3 regions of the Rahnella sp. RFA10(1/100) genome follow, and region 2 is predicted to be linked to each of the others. Evidence: predicted binding sites of a transcription regulator. Region 2 holds the regulator's gene; each other region holds the start of a gene.

Region 1 (3,280 bases), 1.3 Mb from region 2:
GGTGCAGAAACCCGCTGCCTCGTTAATCGCGATGTATTGAATGCTCTGGGCGCAGAAGGCATTCTGATCAATATTTCCCGTGGATCGGTCGTCGATGAGCGAGCGCTAGTTGAAGCCATCGAAGAGGGGACACTCGGGGGAGCCGGTCTTGATGTTTTCTGCGACGAACCGCACGTCCCGCACGCATTGTTACACCGGGCAAATGTGTTGGTCACGCCGCATATGGCCAGTGCTACCTGGGCGACGCGCAAAGAGATGTCGCGTCTGGTGCTGGAAAATGTCAACGCCTATTTTGCTGGCGAGCCGTTGGTGACGCCTATTCCGCAGTAACCGAGTGAAAACGTATTCTGCATTTAAATCAAAGCGTGGCGTGAAGTCGCGCTTATTTATTGTCAGCGTTAAGCCACCTCCCGGGAGGAGGTGATTATCCCTGTGAGGCTTTAGCCTGAAGGAGGTCCATGTCAGCTTACTCACCACAAGTCCCGTTTGGGGGATAATCACGTTGTTCTTTCGCAGTCATCGCCGTCCGGGACTGACCACTGAAGGGCGCATCTGTCTGCGGGCAATACGGCCAGCTTTCAGCCAGATAAAAGGTATCGTACTTGTTCCCATTACTCTTATGCGCGAAGAACAGGAGAGGGGCTTGCTGATTGTCCCGCAGGAAATGCCGATTAGTTCACTGATTGCGTATTACCTTGTATACAAGAAGTTCGCCATATTACAGAAGATAAGTCGCCGCTTCCGTAACTGGATAACGACTACCGCAGCAGCAGCCAGGAATGAACATTCAGATAAACTAGGGAATGTCAGAATGCATCACCGCATTCATCAGCGCTAGCAACAGATGTACCAGTGCTGATAAACCCATCAGTACGGTTATGGGGGCCTGCGTGCATGAGAATATCAGCCCGGCCAGCGCGATGCCCACCAGGGAACCTGTTTGCCTGAAAGTGGTATGTATGGCTGAGGCGGTACCTGCTGTGTCCCGCGTTCTGCCTGCAAGTACGACTGCGGTCATTGGCGGTACGGCAAACGCCACGCCACCTGCGAGCAGGGCCATTGAGATAAAGACCAACAGGGTTATCTGTCCGTTTAGCAATATCATTCCTGCATAACCCGCGCTGCCTGCGAGAAGGCCTGTGACCATTTGTTTTTTTATTCCCCAGCGCCGCATTAACCGCCCGGCGGACAGATTGCCTACGAAGAGAAAAAATGCCAGCGGCATTAACGGTAGCGCACTCTGGCCCCATTCCTGTTCCGGGAGCTGTATCAGGACCCAGCTCAGACAGCCCAGGGTGGCCATCGCCAGAACCTGGCCGGTGAAATCCAGCGCCCGTAAACGGGATGGCAAGGCAGCAGGCAACAGCCTGTAACCGGAACAGATGCCGTACAGACCCACAGGCAGATTGATGAGAAAGATGCTGCGCCAGCCGAAATCCCCCACCCGAACACCGCCAAGCACCGGGCCTGCCGCCGCCGCAACGGACACCAGACCGCCAAACATGCCGATTGCCTGCTGTCGTGCATGCCTGTCGGGGATTAATGACGACAACATCAAAATCTTCAGACTGAAGATAGCAGGCTGCATCGGATTCCAGACCTCCTATTGCTTCCATCAGGATGAGTTTTATACTATTTCTATTTAAAGCCTTGATTATGCTAATAAAAATATCATTATCATTTGACACCGTTAACTGACTGACAATATGACTGTTCGCAATGTCCAGAATGCTTTTAGGTACATCAATTCCCGCGCAATTAAAATGGCAGGTCAGATTCAAAAAAATTCCACATGATATTCAAATAATTTGAATATTTTTTGAAAGATCGAACATTTCCCCTCAAAGGCATTACAGGCTGCGGAAAACCTCGGTTTCCATCCTCATTCTGTAAAAATCATATTGGCTAATCGAAGAATAATGTTCAAAAAAAATTCTTGACATGAGTTTACTGAACGTAAGGATATGTCAACCTCTGTTTGATAATGGTAATGTTAATCAAAACCATTACCAATTACATACATTACCATTCAGGGTTGAAGATGAAATATAACAAGATAGCCTCGGCGCTCGCCGTGATTCTGGCAGGAAAATTCGCTTACGCAGCAGATCAAACTATCGTGGTATCCGGTAACGTGCTTGGGGACTCGCGCGCCGAAGAGGTGAAAACCTGGGCTGGTAGCCGGACTGTGATAAGCAACGACCAATTGCAGAAAGGCGCGAATCGCACGCTGGATGACGCGTTACAACGCGTTCCTGGCGTGAAAATTCAGGACGAAACGGGCACTGGCGTGTTGCCGCAGATCGCGGTTCGCGGCCTTTATGACAGCCGTAGCGGTCGCGCACAGATCCTTGAGGACGGTATTCCGCTGGCGCTAGCACCCTACGGTCAGGAAGGGATGTCGTTATTCCCGGTGACGTTCTCTACCATCGACCGCATTGACGTAGTGCGCGGCGGTGCAGCGGTGCAGTATGGCCCGAATAACGTCGGCGGCGTGATCAACCTGATCAGTAAGCCTATCCCTGTGAAATGGGAAAATGAAATCGGTGAGCGCGCTACCTTCTACGGCAAAGGGCGAAATCTGTGGGATACCTATCTACGGACTGGCGGCATGCTGAATGATGATTTCGGGCTGCAGGTGGAGGCCAACCAGGTGAAAGGCAGTTCGTTCCGCGAGCACAGTGACAGTAAAGTACAGAACTTCCGCGTGCGCGGCCTGTGGAATATCAATGAAGACACCACGTTAAATCTTTCTTATCAGTACTATGACGCGCATGCCGATCTGGCCGGTGCGCTTTCCACTGAGGATTATCTGAGCGATCGCCGTCAAAGTACTCGTCCGTATGATGATTATGACGGCCACACGAAGCGATACAGCGCGGTATACAACCAGCAGTTGGGATCGCTCGGTTTCATCGATTCGGCGGAATTTAACTGGATGTTCTTCGGTCATGAATCAGACCGTGATTTCCATGTTGGGATGAGTAAAATTCCGGGGCAGAACTTCAACCCGGCGCTGCCTGCCGATATCGTGCAAAACTCCCCACGTAATTTCAAAGTATGGGGTACCGAGCCCCGTATTAGCCTGGATGTCGATGGTGACAAGGTGAACCAACAATGGATCATCGGTGGGCGTTTCGTCAGCGAAAAAGTGGACTATCAGGTGCGTCAGCAGGCGCTGGCGACCGGGGTCACGACGGTGACGCGCGACTGGAATTTTGATGATAAAGCCTGGGCGGGGTATATCAGTAACGCCGTGAAATTGTTTGGCGATACCCTG
Region 2 (3,280 bases):
CGGTGAGGGATTGTTTGGCGGTATCAAAAATTTCCGGACCTTTTGACGGATCGGCCTGAAGCTGTGCGACGGCACGCGTAAGGCGAGTTACGGTACGGAAATACTGATCATTTCCTTTATTGATCAGCGCCATATTATTGACCAGCTCGGTACTGTTTTTGGTATTTTGGGTCAGTGTGTCAAGGGAGGTAACGGTGTATAGGGAAACACCCGCCCACATGACACAAAAAATGCCAAGAATTGTTAACAAAGCGGCCCTGATGGTAATATTTTTTAAAAACTGCACGATATGCCTCTCTCGAAACATGACTGTTTCTGGCCTGAGGATTGAGGGGGATGCGGAGAATCAAGACAGGTAACCAGCAGGCAAGTGCCCCAGGACATGTTTGAACACCTCTCCGGGCATCGATTTCTTTATTATGTTGAGATTGCTCTCGCATCATCTATCGGCGGAATATTCTCGAAATTTAGTATTGTGACGACTTATTTCTTCAATTTGCGTTTGACCTTATTCAGCCTGAGGTTAACGCACCCTGCGTGAAAGCACACAAAGGCGATAACACTTAAAAATATTGCCCGATAAACTTATTTCCCAGCTAAGAAGGCGAGCAGAAGCATATTCTCCGCCGCACGAGTTTGCTATCATCTGCATTATTATTGCCTGCGTTGCAGAGCACTTCATTGAGAACAAGAGGTTAGGTAATCTTATGGCCGTTGTAGGTATCTTCTTTGGATCCGATACAGGTAACACCGAAAACATCGCAAAAATGATCCAGAAACAGTTGGGTAAAGATGTTGCAGAGGTGCATGACATTGCGAAGAGCAGCAAAGAGGATCTGGAAAAATTCGATATTTTGCTTATCGGTATTCCAACCTGGTATTACGGTGAAGCGCAGTGTGACTGGGACGACTTTTTCCCAACGCTGGAAGAGATAGATTTCGAAGGTAAGCTGGTTGCACTGTTTGGCTGTGGTGACCAGGAAGACTATGCCGAATATTTTTGCGATGCACTGGGCACCGTGCGCGATATCATTGAGCCACGCGGCGCAGTGATTGTCGGACACTGGCCTACCGAAGGGTATCACTTTGAAGCCTCTAAAGGCCTGGCTGATGATAAGCATTTCATAGGACTGGCAATTGACGAAGATCGCCAGCCGGAACTGACCAGTGAACGTGTTGATGCCTGGGTGAAACAGATCACAGAAGAACTCAGCCTTTCTGAAATTATTGGCTAAAAACCCTGTTGGCCCTGAGGATTTATTCTACAATTGAAGGGCCAAACTATTACTGAAATTAACAATTTAACTGCTACAAAATTGTAACTTTCGGTCGTATCAAGGTACACTGAGTTCCTCTGTTTTTTCTATCGATCAAGTCGTTGCATTACCAATGTGACCGGCAAATTGTGATCTTTATTAACAGGCTATCGTTGACGACAATTGGCACACTTGCGTAAACGAAGAGACTAAACGAATAATTTGTGCCGCCGATGCCACAGGCTGCATGCCTCAACTTGATTAGCACATAGTAACAGGACTGAATCCGCATGACTGACAACAACACCGCACTGAAGAAAGCTGGCTTAAAAGTCACGCTTCCGCGCCTCAAAATCCTGGAAGTGCTGCAAGCGCCGGAAGGTCATCACGTTAGTGCGGAAGATCTTTACAAGCAATTAATTGATATGGGTGAAGAAATTGGCCTGGCAACGGTTTACCGCGTTCTGAACCAGTTCGACGACGCCGGTATCGTTACCCGTCATAATTTCGAAGGCGGCAAGTCCGTATTCGAACTGACTCAGCAGCATCACCACGATCACCTCATCTGCCTGGATTGCGGACGTGTAATCGAATTTCGTGATGAGTATATTGAAGGCCGTCAGCGTGAGATTGCTAAGAAACACGGCATCAAACTGACCAACCATAGTCTGTATCTCTATGGTCATTGTGAAGCAGGTGATTGCCGCGAAGATGAGTCTTTGCACAACGATAAACCTGCGCACTAATATGGCATGTGGCAACCCCGTTGCCGACAGGCTGTGAATTCATTAACCGCTGAAAAGCGGTTTTTTTATGTCTGGATTTCAGCAACCCTAAAAAAACCCCGGCACGCCGGGGTTTGATTTCTGCGATTCGTTTTACGGTTTCGGAGCGTTATTGGCCCGGATTTCCTGCCATATCTTTCCGCAATCTGCGGCATACGCCTGACCATTACCGGTTTTGCGTGCCGTAAGACACTGCTGGTAATCCACCACGCGAACCGTTTCCTGTTCCGCAAATTTTTGGTGGGCTTTTTCCTGTTTCAGTACATTCAGCACCGCCTGACAGGATGCCAGTTTATCCGGATTGCCTTCCGCCGTATTAATACAGGCGCTGTAAGCCTCACGCGTTTTGGATATTTCAGCCTGATCGGCTGTCGGCGCACAACCCGCCAGCAGAACAGCGGATACCACGGTCATCAATAATTTATTCATCGACATAGCGACCTCAGAAAATAGTGAATGGAGCGATAACAATGAATTTCACGTCTTTTTCATCCTGGAAAATATTGCCGTATCCGCCGCCCCAGCTTGGAATATCCGAATGATTGTCATACTGGGTGTAATGCAGTTTGAACAATGTCCCTTTCGCACGGCCTTCCTGAATGGTGTACAGCGCATCCAGACTCCAGGCGCTTTCTTTCAGGCGCTGACTCTGGTCGTAAGCCGCGTTAGTGCTCGGCCTGGCATCCCATGCATAAACATAGGAGCCACCGACGGCTAAGCCCGGTAAATCCCATTTTGCCAGGTCATACAACACGCCTGCATATACTGCTTTTTCACCGTTAGCGTTGAAGTCCGAACGGTTGTCCCACCACACATCAAGACGGCCGTTTGAAGAGGAATACGTCGGCGTCATACGTTGCAGGAAGTAACCCTGGTTCCCTTCCGCTTTCACCATCGTCCCTTCCAGACGCCAGTTGAACTGACCCGTGGTATAGCCGAAAGTTAACGCCTGCAACCAGGCCAGACCATCATACAAACTGTTTGGATCATTTTTGTCGCTGATACGATCTTCTGCCCCATAGAACTGATAGCTGGTAGTCAGCGGATTGCCCAGCAAATCTATTTTGTACGAGGCTTTGCCAAAGTACTGATCGACATAACTTTCAGCCTGACCAAACGCGCCTTCCAGCACGAAGTCATTTTTAAAGTCATATTTCGCACCGAGTGAGTGAATATAAGAAACGCCGGTTTTCTTATCATTCTGGCGGAAATCATCCATTTCCAGATGCCAGGGCGATT
Region 3 (3,280 bases), 300 kb from region 2:
ACGGCCTTGCCGCAGGCTGTCGGGTATACCACATGCAAGTCAGTAACGGCAGTAAACACCCGAACCAGTAAGCCGCGCTGAGCAGATGCACCACATGATTGCTTCGCTGGATAACCCCGAGTATACCTTCATGCATCGCGGCATGGCCGACCAATGCCTGGCTCATCAGTAAACCGAATGAGCATAGGAAAACCAGCATATTCCGCACAGGCAGCCAGTCCATCAGAAGCACCAGCAACAGCGCGGCCATCAGTAATAAATGCCAGCGCCAGACTTCACCAAATGCCGTTGTTAACACCAGCAACCAGACATTCAGGTTCAGCGCATCGCCCCATCCGTTGCCCATCAGCGCAGCCTGAATCGCCAGCATACCGACCGAAGTCACAGCCGCGACAAAAGCAGAGCAGATCATCAGGGTCTGGTTTTTGCGCAGCAACACAGCTGAGAAACCGGCAGGTGTCAGCAGCGAACAAAAAACACTCAACCCAAAGATTTGCATCAGCGAAGCAAAATGCGCAAACCGACACAGAACGAAAAGTACAGTCAGACTCATCGCTTATTTAACAGTGAAGCTGTACTGACCGTGCGTTTTATGACCATCGACGGAGACAACGTTCCACGAAACAATATATTTTCCCGCATGCAACGCATCGGAGAGTGGCAGAACGGCCTGAGTATTATCATTCGCTGCCAGCGCCATTTTACCGGTTTTAACCGCTTTCTGGCTGGCATCCGTCAGGGTGATCTTGCTGAAATCAGGCTCGATGCCTTCACTGAATCCGAGAGACAGTTCAGTCGGGCTGACGGTTAAAACCGAATCTGCCGCAGGGGTTTCCGTTTTCAGATGAGCATGAGCAGAAGCTTGCTGTGAGATAAATCCGCTCAGCATAACGGCTGAGACTGTCAGGACACGGCAAAGAGAAGTGGTTTTTTTGAACACGATGATTCCTTGGCTTGCTTAACGATGAATTTATAACGCCGTCACTTTAGCGCAAACTGCCGTAAAACGTTTGCCAAAAAGACATAAAAAAACGCAGAGGCGGAAGCACTCTGCGTTTTTGTGGACACCCCTGATCGGAAATTAGCCTGCCGGGGTTTGTGCCACCATATTTTTGAGATCTTTATCAACGAAGAACAAACCGTTACCGGTATTGCTGACCAGTGCCAGTTTATCAAGGACAGATTTGAACAGCGTCTCTTCTTCATGCTGCTCAGCAACGTACCATTGCAGGAAGTTGAAGGAAGAATAATCTTTCAGAGTCATGGACAGATCAGCCAGTTCATTGATTTTCTGCGTGATCAGCTGCTCATGTTCGTAAGTTTGCTTGAACAGATCGGTCAGGGATTCAAAGGCAACCGGCGGAGCGGCAATCGCCCCCAGCAAAGGCAGAGCACCGGTATCGCTGACGTATTTGAACAGGCGATGCATATGGTCCATTTCTTCCATTGAATGCTGTTTCAGGAAAGCAGCGGCACCTTCGTAACCTTTGTCGCTGCACCATGCACTCATCTGCAAATATAAATTGGCAGAATAAAACTCGAGGTTCAGCTGTTCATTAAGCTGATCAATCATTTCTTTTTTAAGCACGGCACGGCTCCATAAATTAAATTAAAGCAGGTGGGGGATTTATTTATCTGCATTATGCCCGTATCAATACAAAATAAAAACACCCGATTCACATTAATATTCACCGCAATAACAATTTAATTTAATCCACTGATTTAATGAGTATTTTTAAAAAATAAAATATCCAAAAATGATAATCATTAACATACACAAGCGTATTAAAAAGGAATCATTCTTATTTGCGATATTAATTACCCCGCCTTATTGTAGATATTTATCATTTACCTTTTGTGAATGGTTCTTATTCACTCATTAGAATTATCCGCATTCTTTGTTAGCTGCGCGGAAATAAAAGCAAAATCGCAATATTCACGCTGACCCCAGCCTCGGGTACAATGTGGCAAAATCGATCATCAGGAAGCAGTTATGAGCATCAATCTGGCTGAAATCAGCAAAGAAGAAATGGATCGTATCAACGTCGATCTTGCGGCCTCCGCGGTGGCCTTTAAAGAACGCTACAACATGCCGGTTGTCGCTGAGATGGCGGAACGCGAGCAGCCTGCGCATCTGCGCACCTATTTTCGGGAACGGGTGATGTTTTATCGCGGGGAATCACATAAGTTCTCCCGCTTACCTTATGAGCCAAAGCAAAAGTAAACGGGAGTCGCAGGGGAAGGTTAGCGCCGCGCGGCGAAACGCTGGTTGGTACGGATCAGTTGATCGAGAATGCCGGGCTCGTCGAACGAATGACCAGCCCCCTCAATGATGTGCAACTCCGCTTCCGGCCATACCTGCGCCAGATCCCACGCATTTTGCACCTGGCATGCCATATCATAGCGACCATGCACAATGACGGCCGGAATGTGGCGAATACGTTCGACATTTTTCAACAACTGGTCATCACTTTCCAGAAAACCCAGATGCGTAAAATAGTGGTTTTCAATACGGGCAAACGCCAGCGCGAAATTGTCCTCACCAAAGGATGCCGCACCTTCCGCAGGCAGCAGCGTCACGGTTTCCCCTTCCCACAGGCTCCAGATTTTAGCGGCCTCAAGCTGAACAGCGCGATCGCCGGATGTCAGACGGGCCCGGTAAGAAGCAATCACGTTTTTACGTTCTTCTTGCGAAAGAATCGACAAAATACGTTGCCACTTTTCCGGGAAGAAACGGGAAGCCCCGTCCTGATAATACCAGGACAGCTCCTGCTTACGTAACGTGAAAATCCCGCGCAATACCATCTCACTGACATGTTCAGGATGCGTCTGAGCATACGCCAGCGCCAGCGTTGAACCCCATGAACCCCCAAACACCAGCCATTGGTCAACGCCGGCCATTTTACGCAAACGCTCAATATCTTCGACCAGATGCCAGGTTGTATTGTTTTCCAGACTGGCGTGCGGTTTTGAGCGTCCGCATCCACGCTGGTCAAACAGCATGACGTCGTAATCATTGGGATCAAACAATTGACGGTGTACCGATGAACAGCCGCCACCGGGCCCGCCGTGGAGAAATACTGCTGGCTTGCCTTTCGGGTTTCCGCTGCGCTCCCAGTAAATTTGGTGACCATCCCCCGTATCAAGCATGCCACTGGCATAAGCTTCCCTGGGCGGATACAACCCTTTTAATTTTGGCATGACATTTCCTGTTCTATTTGGCCAGTGTATTGATTGATGTGCATTCATCTTCATAACAGCGCATCGGCTAGCCCACGAC

Evidence for each region. The regulator Fur, encoded in region 2, represses iron uptake genes when iron is present. The targets are predictions, from matches to a motif close to ATAATAATGAGAACNACTATCAA.
Region 1: a site for Fur is predicted at 1,991-2,013, ahead of ETV65_RS00230 (TonB-dependent siderophore receptor). Genes of this name have one in related genera too.
Region 3: a site for Fur is predicted at 1,752-1,774, ahead of ftnA (non-heme ferritin). Genes of this name have one in related genera too.

Annotation. Positions count from the first base shown of each region.
Region 1 covers NZ_SEWR01000001.1:46,054-49,333, forward strand. The annotation lists gene ETV65_RS00220 (2-hydroxyacid dehydrogenase) at 1-330, shown strand, start outside; gene ETV65_RS00225 (MFS transporter) at 797-1,588, opposite strand; partial or broken gene ETV65_RS25050 (IS110 family transposase) at 1,527-1,775, opposite strand; gene ETV65_RS00230 (TonB-dependent siderophore receptor) at 2,042-3,280, shown strand, end outside.
Region 2 covers NZ_SEWR01000001.1:1,377,498-1,380,777, forward strand. The annotation lists gene ETV65_RS06325 (methyl-accepting chemotaxis protein) at 1-286, opposite strand, end outside; gene fldA (flavodoxin FldA) at 708-1,235, shown strand; gene fur (ferric iron uptake transcriptional regulator) at 1,547-2,002, shown strand; gene chiQ (ChiQ/YbfN family lipoprotein) at 2,135-2,470, opposite strand; gene ETV65_RS06345 (OprD family outer membrane porin) at 2,484-3,280, opposite strand, start outside.
Region 3 covers NZ_SEWR01000001.1:1,082,058-1,085,337, forward strand. The annotation lists gene copD (copper homeostasis membrane protein CopD) at 1-553, opposite strand, end outside; gene copC (copper homeostasis periplasmic binding protein CopC) at 557-943, opposite strand; gene ftnA (non-heme ferritin) at 1,082-1,588, opposite strand; gene ETV65_RS04835 (DNA polymerase III subunit theta) at 1,994-2,224, shown strand; gene pip (prolyl aminopeptidase) at 2,245-3,201, opposite strand.